3 regions of the Caballeronia sp. ATUFL_F1_KS4A genome follow, and region 2 is predicted to be linked to each of the others. Evidence: riboswitches for the same ligand, from Rfam matches in the RefSeq annotation. Region 2 holds a riboswitch; each other region holds the start of a gene.
The links. A riboswitch is a leader RNA that binds a small molecule or an ion and turns the genes downstream of it on or off. The one in region 2 is predicted to bind cobalamin.

Region 1 (3,603 bases), on a different contig from region 2:
TTCGAGAATCATCGGATCGAGAAAATCCGGGCCGGTCTTGAACACGCGTACCGTCAGGCCTCGGCGCGCGTGATGACGCGCAAGCGCCGCCGTCACCGTGGTCTTGCCTTGATGCGACGCACTCGCGCCGATGAAGAGAGCGGGGCAGTCGGGCATCGCTCAGAACTCGACGCCGCGTTGCGCTTTCACGCCTTGCTCGCGATACGGATGCTTCACGAGCCGCATTTCCGTGACGAGATCGGCAAGTTCGATCAACGCATCGGGCGCGTGGCGACCGGTCACGACGACATGCAGCATCGCGGGCCGCGCCTTCAGCACGTCGAGCACTTCATCGAGCGGCAGATACTCGTACTTGAGCACGGTGTTGAGTTCGTCGAGCACGACCATCTGATATTCGCCGCTCTCGATCATGCGGCGCGCTTCGTTCCAGCCCTTGCGCGCGGTGGCCATGTCGGCTTCGCGATTCTGCGTGTTCCAGGTGTAGCCATCTCCCATGGTGACGAAATCGCAATGCGCGATTGCGCCGAGGAAATCGCGCTCCGATGTATGCAGCGCGCCCTTGATGAACTGCACGACGCCGAGCTTCATGCCGTGTCCGAGCACGCGCACCGCCATGCCGAACGCGGCCGTTGTCTTGCCCTTGCCGTTGCCGGTATTCACGATCAAAAGGCCTTTCTCGTGATCGGCGGCGGCCTGCTTTTTCTCGTGGCCTTCCTTGCGGCGCTGGGTCATGCGCAGATGCGATTCGGTATCGGTTTTCACGGGAGCTCCAGAGAAAGACGGCCGTATCGTACAACAGGCGGCGGCTTAATTCTGCGCTAACAGACGGCAGGCATCATGCAATCAACGTAATCACCGACTCGAGGAGCAAGCAAATGGACGCGCTCTATCTCTATCTGGAACTCGTCGCGCTTGGCGTTCTCGTCTGGCTTTGCCGCGACAAGTTCAAACCGGTCGTGGCGAAGCCGCTCGCCGAAACGCCGCGTCCGCGCACGACCGCAAGACCGGTATTCATGTTCCGTTCGCGCGGGGCGCATGCATCGCTGCGATCGCGACGGTTACGCCACAATCGATCGTCTTTGGCACGATGAGCGTTCGCGCGTTGCCCGCGAGCAGCGCGCAAGGCTCGCATACGCCATCGACGTTCATATGCGCCATTGCATGATGCGATATCGCCGTGCGCGGCGCTTGCGCGATTTCATCGGCGCCGTAGAAGCGCAATGTCAGACGATGACGCTCGCAGAACGCGAGCAGTCCCGCCTCGTGCCGTTTCGCGTCGATGCTCGCGATGATGGCGATGTCGCCGAACGCAAGCGTGCCCAAAGCGCCGCGCACGGCGTGCTCGATTGCGTCGGCGCTCGCGCCCCGCGTGCAGCCGATCCCCACGGCAAGACGCGTGACAGCGGGCTGATTCATGTGGGCGATGACGAATTCCATGTGCGCCGACCTTACCACCTTTCTTGACGCTCGCGCCCGCCGGGCCTAGACTTTCACGCAGTTTTGGTGCTCGCGCGCGGATTCTCTCGTGCGCAGTTAAACGGGAAGCAGGGCGCGTTCCTTTCGATTCGTCGAACGCACGTCAACCTGCGCTGCCCCCGCAACGGTAAGCGATTCACCGCGCACGGCATTTTCATCGCGTGTACGGGAAGCCGGCTTCGAAGCCACTGCGCGTGAGAAACGCGCGGGAAGGCGAAGCGGCGTCGTCGTCAGCCCGGATACCGGCCAGACTTTGAGCGGGGCTTGCTGTCGCGGGGATGCGGCGCGGCCCATGATCCATAAAAGCGTGCGTTTCCCTTTCATCCAGCCGCGTTGCCAGGCATCGCGCGACATGAAGCGCATGCAACCGAAGCCACGGAGCGACGATGCAAACCCGCAAGATTCCCGTCACGGTCGTGACCGGCTTTCTCGGCAGCGGCAAGACCACACTGATGCGGCATATCCTCTCCAATGCGCAAGGCCAGCGCATCGCGGTGATCGTCAACGAGTTCGGCGAGCTCGGCATCGACGGGGAGATTTTGAAGGGTTGCGGCATCGGTTGCGACGATGAAGCCGGCTCCAAAGACCGCAATCTGTACGAGCTCGCGAACGGTTGTCTCTGCTGCACCGTGCAGGAAGAGTTCTATCCGGTCATGGAACAACTCGTCGAGCGGCGCGAGAGCATCGATCACGTGCTGATCGAAACGTCCGGTCTCGCTTTGCCGAAGCCGCTCGTGCAGGCGTTCAACTGGCCGTCGATCAAGAACGCATTCACCGTCGATGCCGTCGTGACCGTGGTCGATGGACCCGCTGCCGCGAGCGGTCAGTTCGCGGCGAATCCCGTCGCCGTCGATGCGCAACGCAAGGCCGATCCCAATCTCGATCACGAATCGCCGCTGCATGAATTGTTCGAGGACCAGCTTTCGTCTGCCGATCTCGTCATCGTCAACAAGACCGATCTCATGGATGATGAAGCCCTGCGAAAGGTCGAAGCGCTCGTGCGGCCCGAGATTCCGCCCGAAGTGAAGATCGTGCCCGCGCAGATGGGCAGGCTCGATGTGCATACATTGCTCGGTCTCGAATCCGCATCGGAAGAGACGATTCATTTGCGGCACGATCATCACGGTTCGCCCGATGAAGCAGGCCACGCCGATCATCATCATGACGAGTTCGATTCGGTCGTCGTGCATGGCAACGTCGAATCGCGCGAGCAGGCGCTGGCCGCGCTGCATGCGCTCGTCGAGCAGCACACGATCTATCGCGTGAAGGGTTTCGCTGCGTTGCCGGGCGCGGCGATGCGGCTCGTCGTGCAAGGCGTCGGACGACGCTTCGACAGTTACTTCGACCGCCGCTGGGAAGCGGGCGAAGCGAAGACCCAAAGCCGCTTCGTGCTGATCGGCGAAGACCTCGAACGCGCGACGCTGCAACGCGCGTTCGACGCCGCGCTCGCGAGCGCGCCCGTGCAGGCGTAACCGCGATGCATCTGCTCCGCACGACGCCGGGAGGCTTCGTCGACGACGCGCAGGGCGTCATGCGTATCGATCAGACGAGCGCGCCGATCGTCGTGCTCAGCTCCGCCGATACGACGCTCGCGTTGCTCGCGAGCGCGTTTCCGCGTCTCGAGCCCGGCTTTCCCGACGTGCGGCTCGCGAATCAATCGTTTCTGCGTCAGCCCGCATCGGTCGATTTCTATGTCGACGATGTATTGCGTCACGCGAAGGTCGTGATCGTCGATCATCTCGGCGGCGAATCGTACTGGCCGTACGGCATCGAGCGGCTCGTCGCGCTCGCGAAAGAGCGCAAGCAGATGCTCGCGATGTTTTCGGGCGATCTCACCGAGGACCCGAATCTTATCGGCAAGAGCACGGCCGATGCAGCGTTTTGCCGCGAGCTGTCGCGCTATCTGCGCGAAGGCGGCGCGCGCAATGCCGAGGAGTTTCTACGCGCGATCGCGCATCGCGCGTTCGGCTTCGGGCGCGAGCCGCAGCCGCCGAGTCCGCTGCCCGCCGTCGCGATCTATCATCCCGAGCGCGAAATCGCGGTCATCGACGACTGGCAGGCGCGCTGGACCGGAGGCGCGAGCGTCGCCGCGATTCTGTTTTACCGCGCGCATTTGCAATCGGGCAA
Region 2 (3,603 bases):
GGCTCACGACGGATGCCAGCCCAACGTGATGTACGCGCCGCGTCGTGGCGTGTTGTACGAGTAGGCAAGTTCATAGTCCTTGTCGAACAGGTTGTCGATGCGCGCCGTGACGTACCACGACTTCGAGATGTCGTAGCGCGCCGACAGATTCACGATGCCGTAGCCCGCGAGCGTCGAATCGTAATCGCTGCGTTGACCGCTCACGATCCATTCGCCACCGACGCGCCACGGCCCGATCGTGCGATGCGCCGTCAGCGTCGCGAAATGCCGCGCGCGCCGCGTCAAATCCTCGTGATTCGTTTCGTCGACGGGATTCTGGAACGTGACGCCCGCGCGCACATCCGTTGCGCCGACGTGCCCCGCCCACGATCCCTCGATGCCCTGCACCTTCGCGCGCCCGACGTTCTGCGCGACATAGTAGAAGCCGCCGTCGGACACGTAATCGATCAAATTCGAATAGCGCGTCTGAAAAAGCGTCACGCGCACCACGCCGAGCGCATTCGATGCGTACTGCAACGCCGCCTCGACCGAATGACTGCGCTCCGGCTGAATCGACGGATTGCCGCTCAGCGGATAGTAGAGATCGTCGAAGCTCGGCGCGCGAAACGAGGCCGAATAGCTCGCGCTCGCCTTCCAGTGCGCGTCGAAGTTATACGCGTAGCCCAGATAGTAGCTGTTCGCGCCGCCGAAATCGGAATACTGATCGCGGCGCAGATTCGCCTGCAACTCGTTCGCGCCGATGTGCCCCACGTAACCCGCGAACATCGAATTCACATGACGGTCGGGCGCGCTGAACTGATCGGAATCGAGCGTCTGATCGAGATGCTCGTAGCCGAAGAGCAGCTTGTGCGCGTCGCTGATCCGCACGTCGTTCTGCCACGTATATTGCCGGTTCTCCGAATCGAAACGGCTCGTATAGACGCCGTTCTGCTCGATGTTCGCGCGGTCCTGTCCCTGCGCGATCGTGAAGTGCGCCGTCCAGGTATCCGTGACGCGGCCGTTCGCGAACACCGACGCCGAGCGCACGCGATCGTGCGTTTCGTTGATATCGGTCGGCTGGCCATAGGCATCGTCGAAACTGTTGATGCCGTTCGATTGCAGGAAGCGCACGCCCGCGTCCCACTTGTCGCTGAACTCGTGACGCAGCGTCGCCGCGACGCTCTCGTTCAGATAGCCGTTCGCGTTCGGATTGGCGCCGGGCGCGATTCCCGGATCGATCGACGAGAAGCCGTCGGTTTTCTCGCGCGAGACGTTCACGCTGAAGGTCGTGCGGCCGTCCTTGTCGAGCGCGCCGCTCACGCCCGCCGATTGCCGCTGCGTGTGATAGCTGCCGTACTCGGCCTCGAAGTTGAAGCGCGGCGGATGCGCCTCGCCTTCCTTCGTGAAGATCTGCACGACGCCGCCAATCGCATTCGATCCATAGAGCGCCGACACGTTGCCGTTCACGACCTCGACGCGCCCGATCTGGTCGAGCATCAATTGCGATAGCTGTGCCGCGCCGAGCGACGCCGATTCGACGCGCACGCCGTCGATCAGCACGAGCGATTGCGACGACGCCGCACCGCGTATGAAAAGCCCCGAGTTCGAGCCCGGTCCGCCGTTGCGCGTGATCTGCACGCCGGGCGCGAGCGCGACGAGTCCGAGCGCGTCGCTTGCGTTTGCATCGGCGATGTCCTGCTCGTCAAAAAGCGATGTCTGCGGAATCGATTCGGCAAGCGGCTGCGGCGCGCGCGTCGATGTGACGACGACGGGCGCAAGCGTTTGCGTGCTGTCTTCCGTCTGGGCCGCCTGTGCAGCGCCGGCGAACGGCAAGGCGCCGATGGCCGCAACGAGCGCGCCATGACGGGAGAGACCGCTTCTGAGCGCGGCCAGTGGCAATACCATGTGTGAAGTGTTCCGTTTCGCGTGAGCGCGACCCCGCTCCCCGCGAGGACGATGCGCGACGAACGCACCGCGCCATGCGCGCCGATGCGTCGGACTCCGGCCGGTATCCGGGCTGGCGATCAATCGTCTCGCCTTCCCGCGCATGGCGCGCAGTGGCATCGACACGTTTCTTGCAGTCGCGCGCGTGCGACGAATTTCGACACGCTCGCGCGGCAAAATCGCGCATGAGACGACTTGCAACTTGCGTTGCGGTCGCTTACCGTTGCGGGGGCAGCACAGGTTGGCTCGTCGTCGATTGCGGCGACTTCGCTCCCTGTTTCCCGTTTGACTGCATCCACGAGATCCGCGGATGCGAGCACCAAAAGTGCGGCAAGTGTAGGAGCGCGGTTCGGGGCCGTCAAGAAAACCGCGCGGGCAGACTGGCGCGGCGCATGACGAATCGAACGAGAAGCGAAAGAGAAGCGGCCGGCCTGTCATCACGAGCGTTGCGGGGCGCTCGCGTTTTCTGCACACGAATGCATCGCGACATGCGCTTGATTCGAAGGATTAAGCGCTAGATCGCGTGTTGTTACGTCTCGAAACGAGACATTTATCGGAAGCTCCGTTGAACCGCGCTAAAATGCGAGGTCTTTAGAGGACGCAGCACATGCTCAACGAACTCGAATCACTGTCAGGAAACATCGGCCGGCTGATCCAGATCAGCGAGCGCCACAAGCAGGCGCATCAAGCGCTGCAGGAACAACTCGAACAGCTGCGCGCCGACTATGCGAACGTGCAGGCCGAGCTCGCGCAAGTGCGCGAAGAGCGCGATACGCTGCAGTCCGAACGCGATTCGCTGTCCGCGAAAATCGACGACGCGCAAATCCGCCTGAACGCGATTCTCGAAAAGCTGCCGCGCGGCAAGTCCGCGCAACATGCCGAGTCCGACAATCAACTCGATCTCCTCGAAGCCGATTCCCGGGAAGCACATGAAACGGAATTGCACGGCGAGCATCATCAGGGAGAGAAGGCATGACGACCACGCAGATCGAAGTATCCATTCTCGGGCAGCCGTATCGTCTCGCGTGCTCGCCGGAAACCGAAGGCGCATTGCGTGAAGCCGTCGCGCGCGTCGACGCCGAAATGAACAAAGTGCGCAATGCAAGCAGCGTGCGCGGCACGGATCGCATCGCGGTGATGGCGGCGCTTTCGCTGGCGTCGGAATTGCTTAAGCTGCAGGACAGCGTGCGTCACGGCGAGGCCTTCCCCGCCGAAGAAATCCGCCGCACGATGCACTCGATGAACGAGCAATTGGGCGCGGTCATTGCGCAACACGAAGGGCAATAAGGCAGATGCGCGTCGAGTCAATCAGCGCGCAATGTCAATCGAAAAAAGAAACTGCCGAAGTAGCGTGAAGAGGCTGCAGAAGGCAAACGATTGGTGTAGAGTGACGTTTCCCTGCCTGGTACGCCAAGGTCATATATTCCTTGAACCAATGCTACATTGGCACGGTTGCGGAACCTTGCAGCACGGGCGCGCGCGTCGCTAGTCCGATGTACCCGAAGTGTTGCTTACCGCGACCAATCTTGAACCCAGGTTCAGGATGCCGGCCTAGCGGCTGTGGCGGGGACCTCATTCAAGAAACGGCATCGGTTTTTCCGATGCCGTTTTCGTTTGTCCCTGCCGTTCGCTCTTCGATTCATGCACACGACCATGCGCTACTGGCTGATGAAGTCCGAA
Region 3 (3,603 bases), on a different contig from region 2:
GAACGAAAGCATCATCGTCACGCGCTGGCCCTTCGGCAGGACGATCTCCGCGCGCTCGCTCGTCTCGCCGAGCAGCAAGAGGCGCGCGGCCGCGAGACTCGTCGCGGTCGCGCAGCTTCCTGTCGTGTAGCCGCTGCGCAGCGGCGCGGCTTTCTCCGGCGTCTCTTCACGCATGACGCATCACGGTTTGCTCGCGTGCAGGACGGTGATCGGCAGCGCCTGACGCCACGTGTCGAAGCTGCCGAGCGGTTCCGCCTGCGCGACGCCGATGCGCGTCAGCTCGCCGCCGTGCCGCGCGCGCCATTCGACGAGCGCCGCCTCGCTTTGCAGCGTCACCGCATTGGCGACGAGCCGCCCCCCCTGACGCAGACGCGCCCAGCACGCATCGAGCAGGCCCGGCACCGTCAATCCACCGCCGATGAACACCGCGTCCGGCGCGGGAAGGCCGTCGAGCGCGGCGGGCGCTTCGCCTCTGACGAGTTGCAGCGCGGGCACGCCGAGCGCATCGCGGTTGTATTCGATGAGACGCTGACGGCTCTCGTTCGCTTCGATCGCGATCGCCCGACACGCGCCGTGCGCGCGCATCCATTCGATGCCGATCGAGCCGCAGCCCGCGCCGACGTCCCACAGCAGTTCGCCGGGCTGCGGCGCGAGGCGCGCGAGCGTCACGGCGCGCACGTCGCGCTTCGTCAACTGGCCGTCGTGGCGGTAGGCGTCGTCGGCGAGACCGGGCGTGAGCGGCGGCCCGGCGTGGCCGGCGTGCGTCCGGCACTCGATCGCGATGAGATTGAGCGCGGCAACGACGGGCTCGCGCCAGTCGTCGGCACGCTCGTCGATGCGGCGTTCGTCGCTGCCGCCGAGATGCTCGAAGACGGTCATGCGGCTCGCGCCGAAACCATGCGCGGTCAGAAGCGTGGCGACGGCGGCGGGCGTCGTGCCGTCCGCGCTCAGCACGATGAGGCGCACGCCGCGATGCAGATTCGCGAGCAGCGACGCCGCCGGCCGCCCGACGAGCGATACGCAGACGGCGTCTTGGAGCGCCCAGCACAGGCGCGCCGCCGCGAGCGACAGCGACGACGGCGCGGGAATGACGCGCATTTCGCCGTTGGCGACTTCGCGCGCGAGCGTCGCGCCGACGCCGAAGCACATCGGATCGCCGCTCGCGAGCACGCAGATGCGCGTCTTGCCGTCGCCGCGGTCGGCGAGCACGGCATCGAGCGAAAAGGGTTTCGGCCACGGCATGCGGCGCGCGGCGATGCGATCCGGCAGCAACGCGAGATGACGTTCGCCGCCGTGGATCGACTGGGCGTCGAGAAGCGCGCGACGCGCGGCGCGGGAAAGTCCGTGCCAGCCGTCTTCGCCGATGCCCACCACGGTCAGCCAGTTCGACATGCGCGGTCTCCTTGCAGCGATTCCGATCGCGTTCCCGGATACATGCCGGAAGCGCTCGGAGGGTCGATAAAAGCGGGCATAATACAGGTCCGTCGGCGCCCGGGGTCGTGAGACCGAGGGCTTAAAAGGGAACACAGCAAAACTGTGGCTGCCCCCGCAATTGTACGCAGCGAGTCCGCGCTCCACTGCCACTGGTTTTTACCGGGAAGGCCGGCGCGAATGTCGACCTGCCAGCCAAGAGACCTGCCGACCCAACGCATTCGCGCGACGCCGACCGGGCGGGGTGTACCGGTTCGCTCATCACGCGCGAAGCCCAACGGGTCACGCTTTTGAATTCTTTCGACCGCTCATCGCTCAACGCAACGCCGCGTGCTTCCGCATGCCCGGGCCTGATGCGCATCGTGCCCGCGCGCGATGGCGGCCTTGCGCGTCTGCGTCTCGCGGGCGGCGTGTTGAGCACGCGGGCGGCGCGGGCCGTCGCGCGTGCGGCTCGCGAGTGCGGCTCGGGCGTGATCGAAGTGACCAATCGCGCGAATCTGCAACTGCGCGGCATTCGCGACGATGCCCACGCCGCGCTCGTCGTCTGCGCCCTCGACGCGGGCCTCGGCCCGTCGACGGCGGGCGCAGACGACATCCGCAACGTAATGCTGAGCCCGCTCGCGGACGACGGCACGCGCGCGCTCGCCGCGCGGATCGTCGATGCGATGCAGGCCGATGCGTCGCTGCATGCGCTGTCGCCGAAATTCGCGCTCCAGCTCGACGCCGGCGAGCGCCTCGCGATGCTCGATCATCCGCACGATGTTTGGCTTTCCGCCATCGAGGATGGCGCGCGCTTCGCATTCGGCCTCGCCGGAACGATGCGCGATCCGGCGCTCGGCGCGATCTCGCGCGACGATCTCGTGATGTTCGTCCTGAACGTGTTGCGCAGCTTTCTCGCGCTGGCGACGCCTGAAGAACATCGCATGCGCGATCTGCTTGCGCGTATCGGCGTTGCGCGCTTTCTCGACGCCTTGCGTTTCGACGCCGATATCGCGACATGGACACGCGCACCCGCCGATGCATCGCTGCGTCTCGGCGCGCACGAGGAGCCGCATCGCGCGACGTGGTACGCGGGTGCGCAAACGCCGCTGGGCCGTCTCGATGCGACGACGCTCGAAGCGCTCGCCAATCTCGCCGACGCACACGGCGCAAGCCGCCTGACGATGACGCCGTGGCAAAGCGTGCTGATTCCCGACCTCGCGGCGCATTCAGCGCATGACGTGCTGCAAGGGCTGCACGCGCTCGGCCTTGCAACCGGCGCGCACGAACCGCTCGCGCGCCTCATCGCGTGCGCGGGTTCGGAAGGCTGCGCAAAGAGCCGTGCCGACACCAAAGCCGATGCTCACCGGCTCGCCGCGCTCCTGCCTTCGGATGACGGGACGCAGGTGCATCTGAGCGGCTGCGAGCGTTCGTGCGCGGCGGCGCATCCGGTTCCGGTCACGCTCTACGCAGTCGCGCCCGGACGATACGACTTACATCGCGACGCACGAGCCGTCGCGCGCAATCTGACCATCGAAGAGGCGGCCGAACGGCTCGCCCGGAGCCATGCCGATGCTTGACTACATCCGCGACGGCGCGGAGATTTATCGTCAGTCCTTTGCGACGATCCGCGCCGAAGCCGACCTCGCCGCCATTCCCGCCGATCTGGAGAAGCTCGCCGTGCGGCTGATCCATGCGTGCGGCATGGTGGATATCGTGAGCGATCTGCGCTTCTCGCCCGGCGCGGGCAGCATCGGAAGAAAGGCGCTTGCAGCAGGCGCGCCGATCCTGTGCGATGCGCGCATGGTCGCCGAGGGCATCACGCGCGCGCGCTTGCCCGCCGACAACCGCGTGATCTGCACCTTGAGCGATCCCTCGATTCCCGAGCGCGCCCGCGCGATGCGCAACACGCGCTCGGCCGCCGCGCTCGAACTATGGCGTGCGCAACTCGAAGGCGCGATCGTCGCGATAGGCAACGCGCCGACCGCGCTCTTCCATCTGCTCGACATGATCGATGCCGGCGCGCCGAAGCCCGCGCTCATTCTCGGCTTTCCGGTCGGTTTCATCGGCGCGGCGGAATCGAAAGCGATGCTCGCCGCCGATAGCCGCGGCGTGCCCTTCGTCGCGCTGCTCGGCCGGCGCGGGGGCAGCGCGATGGCAGCGGCCGCAGTGAACGCACTTGCTTCGGAGGCC

Region 1: it holds a riboswitch for cobalamin, as region 2 does, so the genes downstream of both, cobW (cobalamin biosynthesis protein CobW) here and NCS03_RS03520 (TonB-dependent receptor domain-containing protein) in region 2, are expected to answer to the same signal.
Region 3: it holds a riboswitch for cobalamin, as region 2 does, so the genes downstream of both, cobG (precorrin-3B synthase) here and NCS03_RS03520 (TonB-dependent receptor domain-containing protein) in region 2, are expected to answer to the same signal.

What each region holds. Positions count from the first base shown of each region.
Region 1 covers NZ_JALQEB010000030.1:123,040-126,642, reverse strand. The annotation lists gene NCS03_RS18210 (cobyrinic acid a,c-diamide synthase CobB) at 1-156, opposite strand, end outside; gene cobO (cob(I)yrinic acid a,c-diamide adenosyltransferase) at 160-762, opposite strand; gene NCS03_RS18200 (cobalamin biosynthesis protein) at 1,012-1,437, opposite strand; cobalamin riboswitch at 1,484-1,741, shown strand; gene cobW (cobalamin biosynthesis protein CobW) at 1,863-2,948, shown strand; gene cobN (cobaltochelatase subunit CobN) at 2,954-3,603, shown strand, end outside.
Region 2 covers NZ_JALQEB010000002.1:94,882-98,484, reverse strand. The annotation lists gene NCS03_RS03525 (FecCD family ABC transporter permease) at 1-7, opposite strand, end outside; gene NCS03_RS03520 (TonB-dependent receptor domain-containing protein) at 4-1,884, opposite strand; cobalamin riboswitch at 1,966-2,263, opposite strand; gene NCS03_RS03515 (ATPase) at 2,531-2,899, shown strand; gene NCS03_RS03510 (cell division protein ZapA) at 2,896-3,210, shown strand; RNA gene ssrS (6S RNA) at 3,316-3,497, shown strand; gene NCS03_RS03500 (EVE domain-containing protein) at 3,577-3,603, shown strand, end outside.
Region 3 covers NZ_JALQEB010000030.1:111,134-114,736, forward strand. The annotation lists gene NCS03_RS18140 (cobalt-precorrin-5B (C(1))-methyltransferase) at 1-174, opposite strand, end outside; gene cbiE (precorrin-6y C5,15-methyltransferase (decarboxylating) subunit CbiE) at 181-1,392, opposite strand; cobalamin riboswitch at 1,469-1,657, shown strand; gene cobG (precorrin-3B synthase) at 1,722-2,990, shown strand; gene NCS03_RS18155 (precorrin-8X methylmutase) at 2,983-3,603, shown strand, end outside.